DNA from 3 places in the Halomonas terrestris genome. Region 2 is predicted to be linked to each of the others. Evidence: predicted binding sites of a transcription regulator. Region 2 holds the regulator's gene; each other region holds the start of a gene.

Region 1 (4,691 bases), on a different contig from region 2:
GACCACTACGACCGCGACCGCTTCTTCGCCCCGGACATCGAGGCGGCCACCGAACTGCTCGCCACCCGCACCTTGAGCCCGCTGGTGCCCGCCGGTATTCTCCCGAGCCTTCACTGACGCGGCCCCGCTGCCACATCCGCCCCTCGGCCGGGCGCCGGGGGGCGGTCATCGCCTTCAATCCAACGACAAGAGCCTGTTCCATGAATGCCATCGTACTGGCCATCCTGGTGATGGTCGGCCTGAGTCTGGCCCGGGTTTCCGTGGTCTTCGCGCTGATCGTCGCCAGCCTGGTGGGCGGCCTCCATGCCGGCATGCCGCTCGGGGATATCCTCGACGCCTTCAATGACGGCCTGGGCAACGGCGCCACCATTGCCCTCTCCTACGCGGTGCTGGGCGCCTTCGCCGTGGCCCTCTCCCGCTCCGGCATCACCGAGCTGATGGCCAACCGGGCGATCCGCCGCTTCCACCTGGACGAGGCGGGCGGCAGCCGCCGCACCGTCGCCTATACCCTGCTGGCCGCCCTGCTCGCCGCCGCGGTGAGCTCCCAGAACCTGATCCCGGTGCATATCGCCTTCATCCCGGTACTGGTGCCGCCGCTGCTCAAGCTGATGAATCACCTGCAGCTCGACCGGCGCCTGGCGGCCTGCGTGATCACCTTCGGCATCACCGCCCCCTACATGCTGCTGCCGGTGGGCTTCGGCGCGATCTTCCTCAACGACATCCTGCTGGCCAACCTCAACGAGAGCGGCGCCGCCCTGGGCTTGGAGGTGACCCGCCAGATGGTGCCCATGGCCATGGTGATCCCCATCGGCGGCATGGCCCTGGGACTGGCCGTCGCCGTGCTGTGGAGCTACCGCAGGCCTCGCCGCTACGAGGATCGCGACCTGGCCCACGGCGACGAGACGCCGGCCGAGGCGGCGACGCACCTGGCGCCCTGGCAGCTCGGCGTGCTGGCCGTGGCCCTGGGCGGCACCGTGGCCATCCAGCTGCTCTCCGGTTCCATGGTGCTGGGTGGCATCTTCGGCTTCGCCCTGCTCTCGATGAGCGGCGTCTTCCGCTGGCACGAGCAGGACGGCATCTTCACCGAGGGCATGCGCATGATGGCCCTGGTCGGCTTCATCATGATCTCGGCGGCGGGCTTCGCCGGCGTGATGCAGGCCAGCGGCGAGGTCGAGGGACTGGTGGCGGGCTCCGCCGAGCTGATCGGCGACAACAAGGGGCTCGCGGCCCTGGTGATGCTGCTGGTGGGGCTGTTCATCACCATGGGCATCGGCTCGTCGTTCTCGACGATCCCGATCATCGCCTCCCTCTACGTGCCCCTGGCGCTGGGCTTCGGCTTCTCGCCCCTGGCCACCGTGGCCCTGGTGGGCACCGCCGCGGCCCTGGGCGACGCCGGCTCGCCGGCCTCGGACTCGACCCTGGGCCCCACCGCCGGCCTCAACGCCGACGGCCAGCACGACCATATCTGGGACTCGGTCGTCCCCACCTTCCTGCACTACAACATCCCGCTGGTCGCCTTCGGCTGGCTCGCCGCCATGATCCTCTAGGGAGCGCTCCCCCGGGGGCAAGATCGTCGCTCGCCTGGCCATCGGCGCCTGCCGGTGGCCAGGCCCCACACGCCTCTTCCCGGCCTTGATCGGGATCACTGCAGTGCAGCATGTCGTGTGCTACACCTGTACACTTGGCATCGGTTACAGCGACGTCCCATGCCGGAGGTATCCAGGATGCCCGAGCAGAACCCGAACGAACGCCCCAGCTGGCATGCCCTGTCGGTCAAGGAGGCACTGACACGACTCGATGCCACGCCGCAGGGACTGGACCGTGACGAGGCAGGGTCCCGCCTGGCCAGGCATGGCCCGAACCAGCTCGAGCAGGCAAGGGGCAGGCCCTGGTGGAGGCGGCTGCTCGAGCAGTTCAACAACATCCTGATGCTGATCCTGCTCGCGGCGTCCGTGGCCAGCCTCGGCCTCGGCCATCATCTGGACGCCGCGGCCATCCTCGGCGTGGTGCTGATCATTGCGCTGATCGGATTCTTCCAGGAGGGCAAGGCCGAGCAGGCGCTCGAGAGCATACGCAACATGCTGTCGCCCCGCGCCCAGGTCCTCCGCGACGGCCGGCGGGGCGTGATTCCCGCCGCCGAGCTGGTGCCCGGGGACATCGTCATGGTCGAGAGCGGTGACCGGGTCCCCGCCGACCTGCGCCTGATCGAGGCCAGGCGACTGCGCACCGAGGAGGCGGCCCTCACCGGCGAGTCCACCCCCGTCGACAAGGGCACCGAGGCGGTGAACTCCGATGCCGACCTCGGCGACCGCTCCAGCATGGCCTACGCCAGCACCATCGTGGTCCAGGGCAATGCCCTGGGCCTGGTGGTGGAGACCGGCAGTCACAGCGAGATCGGCCGCATCTCGGAGATGCTGCGCGGCGTGGAGACCCTCAAGACCCCCCTGCTGCAGCAGTTGGACCGTGCGGGGCGGGTACTGGCCGTGTTCATCCTCGGCGCCGCCCTGCTCACCGGCCTGTTCGGCGTGCTGGTGCACGGCCAGCCCGTGGGCGAGATGTTCATGGCCGGGGTGGGCCTGGCGGTCGCCGCCATTCCCGAGGGCCTGCCGGCCATCGTCACCATCGGCCTGGCACTCGGCGTGCAGGCCATGGCCAGGCGCAACGCCATCATCCGCCGCCTGCCGGCGGTCGAGACCCTCGGCTCGATCTCCACCATCTTCTCCGACAAGACCGGCACCCTGACCCGCAACGAGATGACCGCCCAGGCGATCTGGCTCCCCTCGGGCGAGGTCCGTATCGACGGCGTGGGGTTCGCACCGGAAGGCGACTTCCATGAGGTCGAGGATGGCGAGGCCCGCGAAGAGGCGCTGGATCTCGACGACCACCATGCGCTGCGCCACTTCCTCAAGGTCGGCGTCCTGTGCAACGACGCCGAACTCGAGGAGGAGAACGGCCGCTGGCGTATCCACGGCGACCCCACCGAGGGCGCCCTGGTGGTGGCCGCCGCCAAGGCGGGGCTGACCACCGCCAGGCTGCGCGGCGACCATGACCGCCAGGACGCCATTCCCTTCGAGTCCGAGCGCAAGTACATGGCCACCCTCCATGCGGTGGACGGCGAGCAGTACCTGCTGGTCAAGGGGGCGCCCGACCGTCTGCTGGAGATGTGCCACCGGCAGCGGACCAATGGCGACGAGGAAGCGCTCGATCCGGAGCTGTGGGAGGAACGCATCCATGCCCTCTCCTCCCGCGGCCTCAGGGTGCTGGCCCTGGCCGAGAAATCCGTGCGGGACGTCCATGAGCTGGCCGACGAGCACGCCGAGGAGGAGCTGGTGCTGCTGGGCCTGGTCGGCCTGCTCGACCCGCCCCGCGAGGAGGCGATCAAGGCGGTCAAGCAGTGCCTGCAGGCCGGCATCCGCCCGGTGATGGTCACCGGCGACCATGCCGTGACGGCACGCGCCATCGCCGAGCAACTCGGTTTCGCGCACACCGACCGCGCCCTGACCGGCCGCGATGTCGAGGCCATGTCCGACGCCGAGCTCGAGGAGATCATCCTCGACGTGGATGTCTTCGCCCGGGCGGCGCCCGAACACAAGCTGCGCCTGGTCAAGGCCATGCAGGCCCGGGGGGGCATCTGTGCCATGACCGGGGATGGCGTCAACGACGGCCCGGCGCTCAAGCGCGCCGATGTCGGCGTGGCCATGGGCATCCAGGGCACCGAGGCCGCCAAGGAGGCCGCCGAGATGGTGCTCGCCGACGACAACTTCGCCACCATCGCCGCGGCCATCGAGGAGGGCCGCAAGGTCTACGACAACATCCGCAAGACCATCACCTTCATCCTGCCCACCAACGGTGGCCAGGGGCTGGCCATCATGCTCGCCGTGCTGGGCGGCACCCTGCTGCCGGTCACCCCGCTCCAGGCCTTGTGGGTCAACATGGTGGTGGCGGTGACCCTGGGCCTGGCACTGGCCTTCGAGGATGCCGAGCCCGACATCATGCAGCGCCAGCCCCGCGACCCCGGCGCCGCCCTGCTCGACCTCTTCCTGCTGTGGCGGGTGGTGTTCGTCTCGGTACTGCTGCTGGTCGGCGTCTTCGCCATGTTCGCCTGGATCCTGCTCTACCAGCAGGGCAGCGAGGCCCTGGCCCGGGCCGGCGCGGTGAACATGCTGGTGATGGGCAGCGCCGCCTACCTGATCAACAGCCGCTTCCTGATCCACCGCTCGCTCTCCATGCGGGGCATCTTCGGCAGCCGCCCGGTGTGGATCGCCATCGGCCTGGTGGTGATGCTGCAGCTGGCCTGGACCTACCTGCCCTTCATGCAACTGATCTTCGGCAGCGCCGCCCTGGACGCCGGCCACTGGCTGGTCATCCTCGCCGGCAGCATGGCGATCTTCCTGGTCGTGGAACTCGAGAAGTGGGTACTGCGCCGCCGGCAGGCCGCGGGGGGCGGCCCCTCATCCACAACCCAGCACCACAAGGAGCACGCGGCGCTGCGCTGATCACAAGCGCCGCCTGGTGCGGGCGGTGGCCTCGGCGGTCAGCGGGTCTTCCGGCCAGGGGTGCCTGGGGTAGCGGCCGCGCATCTCCTTGCGCACCTCCGGGTAGCCGTTGGCCCAGAAGCTCGCCAGGTCGGCGGTGACCTGCAGCGGGCGGCGCGCCGGCGAGAGCAGGTGCAGCAGTACCGCCTCGCGGCC
Region 2 (4,691 bases):
CCTGGATTTCGACCTCGCCATCATCAACCGGGAGCTGCGCCCGCGCTTCGGCTTCGACCTGCCCAATGCCGGCATCGACGTGGCCCATACCTATGCCCGTCAGCTGCGCCGCAGCCACCCCGAGATCGAGCCCAGCCTGCGCTTCGAGAAGGTGGCCGAGGCCCTGGGCGTACCGGTGATGGGGCGCCATACCGCCCTGGGGGACGCCGTGACCACGGCGCTCATGTACCTGCGCCTGGAGCGGGGGGCCATGCTGGCGAAGCGATCCTCCTGAGGCCAGCGCGATCCGGGGCATTCCGTCGCCAGCCGGCGGCGGCAGTGGTAGGATAGGCTCCCGTCATTTCCCAGCCGCTCTGGCAGTGCCCCGACCATGCAAGATGCCGTGATCTTCGATCCCAGCCCCGCTGACGCCTCCGTCACGGATGGCGATACCCCCCCTCTCGACGCCCTCGACGCGAAGGGCAGGCGCGAGTTCAACAAGCTGCAGAAGCGGCTGCGGCGCCAGGTGGGCAATGCGATCATCGACTACGGGATGATCCATGAGGGCGACCGCGTGATGGTCTGCCTGTCGGGCGGCAAGGACAGCTACACCATGCTCGAGATCCTGCGCAGCCTGCAGCGCAACGCGCCGGTCAACTTCTCCCTGGTGGCGGTCAACCTCGACCAGAAGCAGCCCGGCTTCCCCGAGCATGTACTGCCGGAGTACCTGGACGAGCTGGGCGTCGAGTACCATATCCTGGAGCGGGACACCTACTCGGTGGTGAAGGAGAAGACCCCCGAGGGCAAGACCACCTGTGCGCTCTGCTCGCGGCTGCGGCGTGGTTCCCTCTACGGCTTCGCCGAGGAGATCGGCGCCACCAAGATCGCCCTGGGCCACCACCGCGAGGACATCCTCGAGACGCTGTTCCTCAACATGTTCTTCGGCGGCAGCCTCAAGGCGATGCCTCCCAAGCTGCTCTCCGACGATGGCCGGAACATCGTCATCCGCCCCCTGGCCTACTGCCGGGAGGCGGACATCGCCGAGTTCTCGAGGCTGATGGCCTTCCCCATCATTCCCTGCAACCTGTGCGGCTCCCAGCCCAACCTGCAGCGCCAGGTGGTCAAGGAGATGCTCGCCGAGTGGGAAGAGAAGCACCCCGGGCGCCTGGAAAACATGTTCAGGGCGGTGACCAACGTGGCGCCCTCCCAGCTCGCCGACCGCGAGCTGTTCGACTTCGCCGGCCTGGAGGAGAAGCAGGCCCGGATGCAGGCCGACCGGATCGATATCCTCAACGAGTAGCCGTAAGCCTTAAGCGTTAAGCCATAAGAAAACCCCACTGCCCTCGAGAGCGTGGGGTTTTCTGTGTCGGAATATTGCCAGGCTGATCAACAGTTTGCAGCTGGGGCGCAGCGCTTCAGCGGGCGCCTTCCTCCTCGGCGACCCGGGCCAGGGCCTCGAGGTCGAGGATGTTCACTTCGCGGCCGGACACGGCCACCAGCCCCTGGGAATGGAAGCGGCCGAGGATACGGCTCACGGTCTCCACGGCCAGCCCCAGATAGTTGCCGATATCGGCCCGGGACATGGAGAGGCGGAAGCTGTAGGGGGAATAGCCGCGGCGGCGGAAGCGGTCGGAGAGGCCGGCGAAGAAGGTCGCCAGGCGCTGGTCGGCGGTCTTGCGCGACAGCAGCCGCATCATCCGGCGGTCGTCGCGCATCTCCTTGCTCATGCTGCGGTAGAGCTGCGCGCGCAGTTCCGGCAACTCCTCGGAGAGCATGTCGAGGCGGTCGAAGGGGATCTCGCAGACGGTAGTGGTCTCGAGCGCGACCACCGTGCCGGGGTAGCACTCCTCGTCGATGCCGTCGAGCCCCACCAGCTCGCTGGGCAGGTAGAAGTTGGTCAGCTGGTCCTCGCCGCTGCCCTCGGTGGTGACCTGCTTGAGGCTGCCCGAACGTACGGCAAAGACGCTGGTGAAGGCACTGTCCTGGCGGAACAGGGCCTCGCCTTTCTTCAGGGGAGCACGGCGCCGGATGATGGCATCGAACTGGTCCATGTCCTGGACCTCGAGTGCCAGCGGAAGGCAGAGCGAACTGAGGCTACAGGTCTGGCAGCGGGTCTCGTGCAGCAGGGAACGCCGCCTGCCGGGCGCGGTATCAGGCATGCTCTCCTCCGTGATGGTGAGTCTGCCACCATTATGGAGGATTAACGCCTGGCGGCAAAGCATCCCTTTGGAGGTAGGTCCGCACCTCGCGGGAGGCGTTCCTCACAGGATACGGGAGTATCCCGTTGCCTGCTGCTCGGGCAGATGGGCATCGAAGGCCATGGCGATGTGACGGATCAGCAGCCGGCCGATCGGCGTGACGAGCAGCCGAGGACCGGTGCGAACCACCAGGCCGTCCCTCTCGGCCGCTTCCAGCCGGACCAGTGCGTCTGCCAGCCAGGCCTCCGCGTCGACCCCGTAGGTCCTGCCCAGTGCCTCGAGATCGAGGGTCATGTCGCACATCAGGCGCTCGATGGCGTGACGCCGCAGGCGGTCATCGAATGTCAGGCGCCACCCGCGGGCGGTGGCCAGGTGGCCGGTATCCAGGGTCTCCTCGTAGCGGGCGAGGGCCCGGTGATTCTGGGCGTAGACATCATCGACCCGGCTGATCGCCGAGACGCCGAGCCCGACCAGGTCGCACTGGGCGTGGCTGGAGTAGCCCTGGAAGTTGCGCTGCAGGGTGCCCTGGCGCTGGGCCACGGCCAGGGTGTCATCGGGGCGGGCGAAGTGATCCATGCCGATGTGCACATAGCCGGCCGAGGTCAGCATCTCGATGGTGGTATACAGCATCGCCAGCTTCTCCTCGGGCCCGGGAAGCTGCTCGGCCGGGATGCGGCGCTGGGGCTTGAAGCGCTCGGGCATGTGGGCGTAGTTGAACACCGAGAGGCGGGCCGGGGCCATGGCGATCACCTGCTCGAGGGTCTCGGCGAAGCTGTCGCGGGTCTGCAGCGGGAGGCCATAGATCAGGTCGAGATTGAGCGAGCGGAAGCCCAGGCGGTCGGCCTCGTCGACCAGCGATTCGGTCAGCACCCGGGGCTGGATCCGGTTGACGGCGCGCTGAACCCTGAGGTCCAGGTCCTGGACCCCGAGGCTGATGCGGTTGAAGCCCAGTGCCTGCAGGTGGCGAAGGGTCAGGACATCGGCCTCCCGGGGATCGATCTCGATGGCATAGTCGCGCTCTCTCGAGCCCGAGAGCCCGAAACGGGCATCGAGGCGATCGAACAGGTCGCTCATCTGGTCGAGGGTGAGGAAGGTGGGGGTGCCGCCCCCCCAGTGCAGCTGCTGGACCTCCCGCGAGGTATCGAGATGGCGCGAGGTGAGGACCATTTCCCGGTCGAGGCGCGAAAGGTAGGGCTCGACCAGTCGCGTATCCCTGGTGATGATCCTGTTGCAGGCGCAGTAGAAGCAGGTCTGGCGGCAGAAGGGGACATGCACGTAGAGCGACAGCGCCCGGCCATTGTCGTTGCTGCGCTCGAGGGCCGTGGTGAAGTCCTCGGCGGTGAAGGCTTCATGGAAGCTGGGAGTCGCGGGATAGGAGGTGTAACGCGGCCCGGTGGTGTCATGGCGGCGCAGCAGTGCCGTGTCCCAGGCGAACCCCCCTCGGTTCTCGCGCGTCGCATGAGCGGACATGACGGCACTCCGGATCGTGGATGTGGCTTCATGTTAGCGGGGGCTCGCCATGCCCGTGTTGAGCTGGGTCAAGCGAGGTCGAGTTCCTCGCGGCACTCAGGCATGGCCGGTGCCGGGCAGCAGGGTCCAGAGTTGCCAGAGGGCGAAGGCGATGATCGAGAGCGCGGCCAGGGTGCGGGTGGCTGGGTGGCGGATCAGGCCGCCGAGCTGGCGGGCCGCCAGCCCGGTGGCCAGCAGGGCCGGCAGGGTGCCCAGGCCGAAGGCGCCCATCAGCGCGGCGCCCCGCAGCGGGTCGGCCATGGCCAGGCTCCAGGCCAGCATCGAATAGACCAGCCCGCACGGTAGCCAGCCCCACACGGCGCCCAGCGCCACGGCCTGGGGGATCCTGACCACCGGCATCAGCCGCCGGCCCACCGGCTCCAGGTGCCGCCACAGGCGCCGGCCGACCGCCTCCACCCGCAGCAGCCCCTTCCACCAGTCGGCGATATAGAGCGCCATCAGGATGAGCATGACCGCGGCGAACAGCTGCAGTGCCACACGGGTGGCCGGGGTGAGGGTGAGCAGGGTACCGAGGCTCGCCACCAGGGCGCCGGCGACCATGTAGCTGGCGATGCGGCCCAGGTTGTAGCCCAGCAGCAGCCCGGAGAGCCGCGCCGGGGAGCGCATGCTGGGGGGCACGGCGAAGGTCAGGGCGCTCATGATGCCGCCGCACATGCCGATGCAGTGGGCGCCGCCGAGCAGGCCGAAGACGAAGGCCGCGAGCAGCGGCGGCAGGCCGAGTCCGGTGGGGTCCATCAGGCGGTGTCGTCCGGTCCCGGCTCGTCCCTGCCGGCCTCTTCACGGGCCTGGCGGCGGCGCCGGCGCTCCTCGGCAGGCAGGTCGTTCTCGTCCTCGTCGAAGAGGATGCGGTGGGCGGGGCCCTCCAGGTCCTCGAACTGGTCGTTCTTCACCGCCCAGAAGAAGGCCCAGACGGCCAGGCCGAGCAGGATCAGCGACAGCGGAATCAGCAGGTAGAGGATGGTCATGCGTTCATCCGTCGTGGGG
Region 3 (4,691 bases), on a different contig from region 2:
CGCCGCGAGATCTGACGAGGAAACCGACGAATGCTGACACGCAGGAGGTTCATCATCGTGCTGGGCGGCGTGACCCTGGCGGGGCTGGCCGGCTGCGGCGGCGAGGAGGAGGTGGCCGCGGCCTGCGAGCCGCGCCCCTTCCGGGACGACGACGAGTGCGCGGTGTGCGGGATGTTCATCGCCGGGTTTGCGGGCCCCAAGGCCCAGGCCCGCCTGCGAGACGGTCGACTGCTGACCTTCTGCTCCACCTCGGACCTCTTCGTCTGGCTGCTGCAGCCCGACTCGGTGCCCCAGCTGCGCCGGGCCTATGTCCACGACATGGGCGCCACCGAGTGGGAGCGGCCGTCGGACGACGCCTTCATCCCCGCCGACGTGGCGGTCTACGTGACCGAGCAGCCGCTGATGGGCGCCATGGGGCCGACCCTGGCCTCCTTCGGCAGCGAGGAGGCGGCGCGGGCCTTCATGGCGGAGCACGAGGGGCGCCTGCTGGCCTACGAGGAGGTCGACGTCCAGGTGCTCAACGACCTGGCCCGGGCGCATATCCGGCGCGCCATGTAGATGGGGCTTGCCCCGCAAGCGCAGCGCCCCCGGCAGCCAGGCTGCCGGGGGCGCTGGGGTTGTCGCCGCCGGGGCTCAGAGCACCGGTTCGAGCATGAAGTCCACCGCGGCCTTCACCTCCTCGTCGCTGAGCTGCAGGTGCCCGCCCTTGGGCGGCATGGCCTGGAAGCCGTTGATGGAGTGGTCATAGAGGGTCTCCATGCCCTGCTCCAGGCGCGGGGCCCAGGCGGCCTCGTCGCCCTTGATGGGGGCGCCGGCGGCACCGGTCATGTGGCAGGCCATGCAGGCCTGGTTGTAGATCGCCTCGCCGTCGGGCTCGGCCTGGACGGCGGCCGAGAGAGTCAGGGCGGCAATGCCGGTGAGGGCGGCGGCAGCCAGTCTTTTCATAACCAATCTCCATGATGCATCTTTCTGGGTGGTGCAGGCCCGGGAGCCCTGATGGCCCCGGGGCCCGGGTGTCCCCATGGTGCCAGCAGGTTCATGGGGGGGTACTGACATGAATCAGCATAAGGTTCGTCGAGGTGAAGGCGGTGTGCAAGTGGTGCCGCCGGCCTCAGGGAGCCGGCTCGATGCGCAGCAGCTGGGCGAGCTTCGGCTGCTGCGGCCCGAGCATGTCGGCCAGGGTGTACTTGTCGAGCACGGCCAGGAAGGCGTGCAGCGCCTCGGCCAGGATCGGCTTGAGCCGGCAGGCCGGGGTGATCAGGCACTCGTTGTGGTCACCGAAGCACTCCACCAGCAGCAGGTCGTGCTCGGTGTCGCGCACCAGGCCGCCGATGGTGATCTCCTCCGGCGGACGCTTGAGCAGCAGGCCGCCGTTCTTGCCGCGGATGGCGGTGATGTACCCCTTGTGGCTGAGCTCCTGCACGACCTTCATCAGGTGGTTGTGAGAGACCTCGAAGCGATCGGCGATCTCCTGGATGGTGGAGCGCTGCTCGCCCTTGACGGCCAGGAAGATCAGCACGCGCAGCGAGTAGTCGGTAAAGCGGGTCAGGTGCATGGCGGGATCCAGCCCTTGTCTACTTGATATCGGTCAATGGTGACTGGTTAACAAGCCTTCATTCTACCACTTCCCTTGCGCCGGTTATGGGAATGGCTGCGGCATCGGGTCGCGTCAGCAGGAAGGCTGCCACGGTGCAGAACAGCACGGCGGTCAGCACCAGCACGATCGGCGGTGCCCCGCCGGCCCACAGCATCAGCCAGCTGATCACCAGCAGCACCAGCGCCAGGCGCTTGGCGCGCCGGGGAATCGCACGCCGGTCGCGCCAGGCATGCAGTGTCGGCCCCAGGCGAGGATGCCCCCACAGCCAGCGGGCCAGGCGCGGCGAGCCCTTGGGGGCGGCCCAGGCCGCGACCAGCAGGAAGGGCGTCGTGGGCAGCAGCGGCACCACCAGCCCGGCCGTGCCCAGGCCGATGCAGCCGTAGGCCAGGCCGCTCCAGACCAGGCGCGAGAACCGAAGTGCCATGCAGGACCTCCCGGATTGTCAGGGGTTGTCACTAAGTAGTATTTTACATGCATGTTAAAGCGCGACGCAAAGAACTTTGGTGCCGGAGGCCCACCACGGGCCTCGACCGTGCCCGCCTGGCGCTGGCTCTTCCCGCTGGCGGCCCTGCATGCGGCCCTGCTGGTGCCGCTCTCGCTGCTGTCGCTCTACCACCTGGAGGCGCTGCCGCTGCTGGCCTCGCCTGCGGCCCATGGACGCGAGCTGCTGTTCGGCTTTGCCCTGGCGGTGATCGCCGGCTACCTGCTGGGACCGCTACCGCCGCGCCGGCTGCAGGCGCTGGTCGGGCTGTGGCTGGTGGCGCGCCTGGGCGGCCTGGCCTGGCCGGGCGCCCTGCCGGTGACCCTGGCCGATGCCGGCTTCGCGCTGCTGGTGGCCTGGTGGCTGGTGCCGCGCTTCATCGCCGCCAGAAAGTGGCGCAACCGGGTGCTCTCGCCGCTGCTCGGGCTGCTCTGCCTGCTGGCGGTCGTCACCCTGTCCTGGCGCCACCCGGGCAGCCTGCCCACCACGGCGCCGCTGATGCACCAGGGCGTGCTGTGGCTGGTGCTGCTGATGGTGTTCATGGGCGGGCGGGTGCTGGCGCCGGCGGTGAACGGCCACCTGATGGCCAGCCGACGCCAGGCCGGCGCCGGAGTGCAGCCGCGCCTCGAGGCGGCGCTGATCCTGCTGCTGGGCGTCACCCCGCTGCTGATGCTGTGGTCGCCGCTGCGGCCCCTGGCGGCAGGGCTGGCGCTGGTGGCGGGCCTGCTGGTGCTGGTACGGCTGTGGCGCTGGCGGCCCTGGGCCTGCCGCGAGCGACCCGACCTGCTGGGGCTGATGCTGGGCTACGCCTGGCTGGGCGTCGGCCTGCTGCTGCTGGCGCGGGCCTGGTGGCAGCAGCCCCACGCCAGCGCCACCCTGCACGCCTTCACCATCGGGGCGCTCGGCACCCTGGCCTCCGGCATCATGCTGCGCCAGGCGATCCTGCGCGCCAAGGCACGCCCCGAGGCGGAGCCGCTGCTGCTGCCCCTGGCGCTGCTCTTCTCCCTGGCCGCGCTGCTGCGCCTGCTGGCGCTCGATGCCGGCCAGCACTGGCTCGCCCTGCTGTGGGCCTCGGCGCTGGCCTGGAGCCTGGCCTGGGGGCTCGCCGCCTGGCGGCTGCTCCACTGGTGCCGTCGCACGGTACCTCGCAGCAACGCGCGTGCAGAGGCCGATAGCGAGGGGCGCCGGGGGCAAGCTTAAGAGGAGGTCCTGCGCCAGGGATGGCGTCGGTAGCGTACAGGGAGGTATTCAAAGCGCCTCCTCGCAGGCTTGTCGACGGATCAGCCCCGAGTGAATCTCAGGTGATGGAGGCTTGATCCAGGTCAGCTACCTCGAGAAGGGTACCGACGCGCCGGGCCCTGAATGGCATACTCTGCCCCATACGGCGGCGCTGCGGTGTCGCCCCCCGGTTCAAGAGGCTGTTACCCCATGCAAGACGACCTGCTGTTCGATCGCCCCCTGGTCGAGAAGTACGACCGACCCGGGCCGCGCTACACCTCCTATCCCACGGCGCCCCAGTTCCATGCGGCCTTCGCCGAGGACGATTATCGCGCCGCCGCCGAGCGCAGCAACCGGGCCGAGACGCCCAAGCCGCTGTCGGTCTACGTGCATATCCCCTTCTGCAAGAGCCTCTGCTACTACTGCGCCTGCAACAAGATCATCACCCACAATACCGAGCGGGCCGCCGAGTACCTCGAGTGGCTCAAGCAGGAGATCCGCGTGCAGGGTGCGCTGTTCGACGAGAGCCGCCGCATGACCCAGCTGCACCTGGGCGGCGGCACGCCCACCTACCTGAGCAACGCCCAGCTCGGCGAGCTGATGGCGGCGCTGGACGAGGCGTTTCACTTCGCCCCACCCGCCGAGCGCGAGTTCTCCCTGGAGGTGGACCCGCGCACCGTGACGCCCGGGCAGATCCACGAGCTCCATGACCTGGGCTTCAATCGCCTGAGCTTCGGCGTCCAGGACTTCGATGAGGATGTCCAGCAGGCCGTCAACCGGGTCCAGAGCGAGGAGCAGGTGGTGGCACTGGTCGAGGCGGCCCGCGAGGCCGGCTTCCAGTCGGTCAGCGTCGACCTGATCTACGGCCTGCCGCTGCAGACCGTGGCCAGCTTCGACGCCACCCTGGACAAGATCATCGCCCTGCGGCCCGATCGTATCGCCGCCTACAGCTACGCCCACCTGCCGGAGCTGTTCAAGGCCCAGCGACTGATCCGCCCCGAGGACATGCCGCCGCCGGAGCGCAAGCTGGAGCTGCTGGAGCTCACCATTCGCCGGCTGTCCGAGGCGGGCTATGTCTACATCGGCATGGACCACTTCGCCCTGCCCGACGACGAGCTCTCCCTGGCTCGCGAGAACGGCACCCTGCAGCGCAACTTCCAGGGCTACTCCACCCACGCCGACTGCGACTTGATCGGCCTGGGCATCACCTCCATCGGCAAGGTCGGCGACACCTACAGCCAGAACGTCAAGGAGACCGCCCAGTACCAGCACCGCCTGGAGGCGGGGCGCCTGCCGGTGTTCCGGGGCTACCGGCTCAGCGACGATGACCGCCTGCGTCGTGACGTGATCAACGCCCTGATGTGCCACGGCCGCATCGACTTCGCCGCCATCGAG

What was found. Region 2 encodes FNR, which switches genes on or off when oxygen is low (the NO sensors DNR and NnrR bind a similar motif). Its sites were predicted from a motif close to TTGATNTANATCAA; they were not measured.
Region 1: a site for FNR is predicted at 1,633-1,646, ahead of ACOMD9_RS07050 (cation-translocating P-type ATPase). Genes of this name have one in related genera too.
Region 3: a site for FNR is predicted at 3,391-3,404, ahead of hemN (oxygen-independent coproporphyrinogen III oxidase). Genes of this name have one in related genera too.

Annotation. Positions count from the first base shown of each region.
Region 1 covers NZ_JBMHFZ010000005.1:88,048-92,738, reverse strand. Annotated here, with positions in the region: gene hutH (histidine ammonia-lyase) at 1-117, shown strand, start outside; gene ACOMD9_RS07055 (Na+/H+ antiporter family protein) at 201-1,547, shown strand; gene ACOMD9_RS07050 (cation-translocating P-type ATPase) at 1,725-4,496, shown strand; gene hrpB (ATP-dependent helicase HrpB) at 4,497-4,691, opposite strand, start outside.
Region 2 covers NZ_JBMHFZ010000012.1:38,728-43,418, forward strand. Annotated here, with positions in the region: gene ACOMD9_RS12550 (3'-5' exonuclease) at 1-274, shown strand, start outside; gene ttcA (tRNA 2-thiocytidine(32) synthetase TtcA) at 371-1,279, shown strand; gene fnr (fumarate/nitrate reduction transcriptional regulator Fnr) at 1,395-2,138, opposite strand; gene hemN (oxygen-independent coproporphyrinogen III oxidase) at 2,241-3,647, opposite strand; gene ACOMD9_RS12570 (sulfite exporter TauE/SafE family protein) at 3,744-4,442, opposite strand; gene ccoS (cbb3-type cytochrome oxidase assembly protein CcoS) at 4,442-4,672, opposite strand; gene ACOMD9_RS12580 (heavy metal translocating P-type ATPase) at 4,669-4,691, opposite strand, start outside.
Region 3 covers NZ_JBMHFZ010000001.1:353,941-358,631, forward strand. Annotated here, with positions in the region: gene ACOMD9_RS01670 (ABC transporter permease subunit) at 1-15, shown strand, start outside; gene ACOMD9_RS01675 (nitrous oxide reductase accessory protein NosL) at 31-558, shown strand; gene ACOMD9_RS01680 (c-type cytochrome) at 634-945, opposite strand; gene ACOMD9_RS01685 (Rrf2 family transcriptional regulator) at 1,112-1,555, opposite strand; gene ACOMD9_RS01690 (YbaN family protein) at 1,614-2,021, opposite strand; gene ACOMD9_RS01695 (NnrS family protein) at 2,130-3,278, shown strand; gene hemN (oxygen-independent coproporphyrinogen III oxidase) at 3,507-4,691, shown strand, end outside.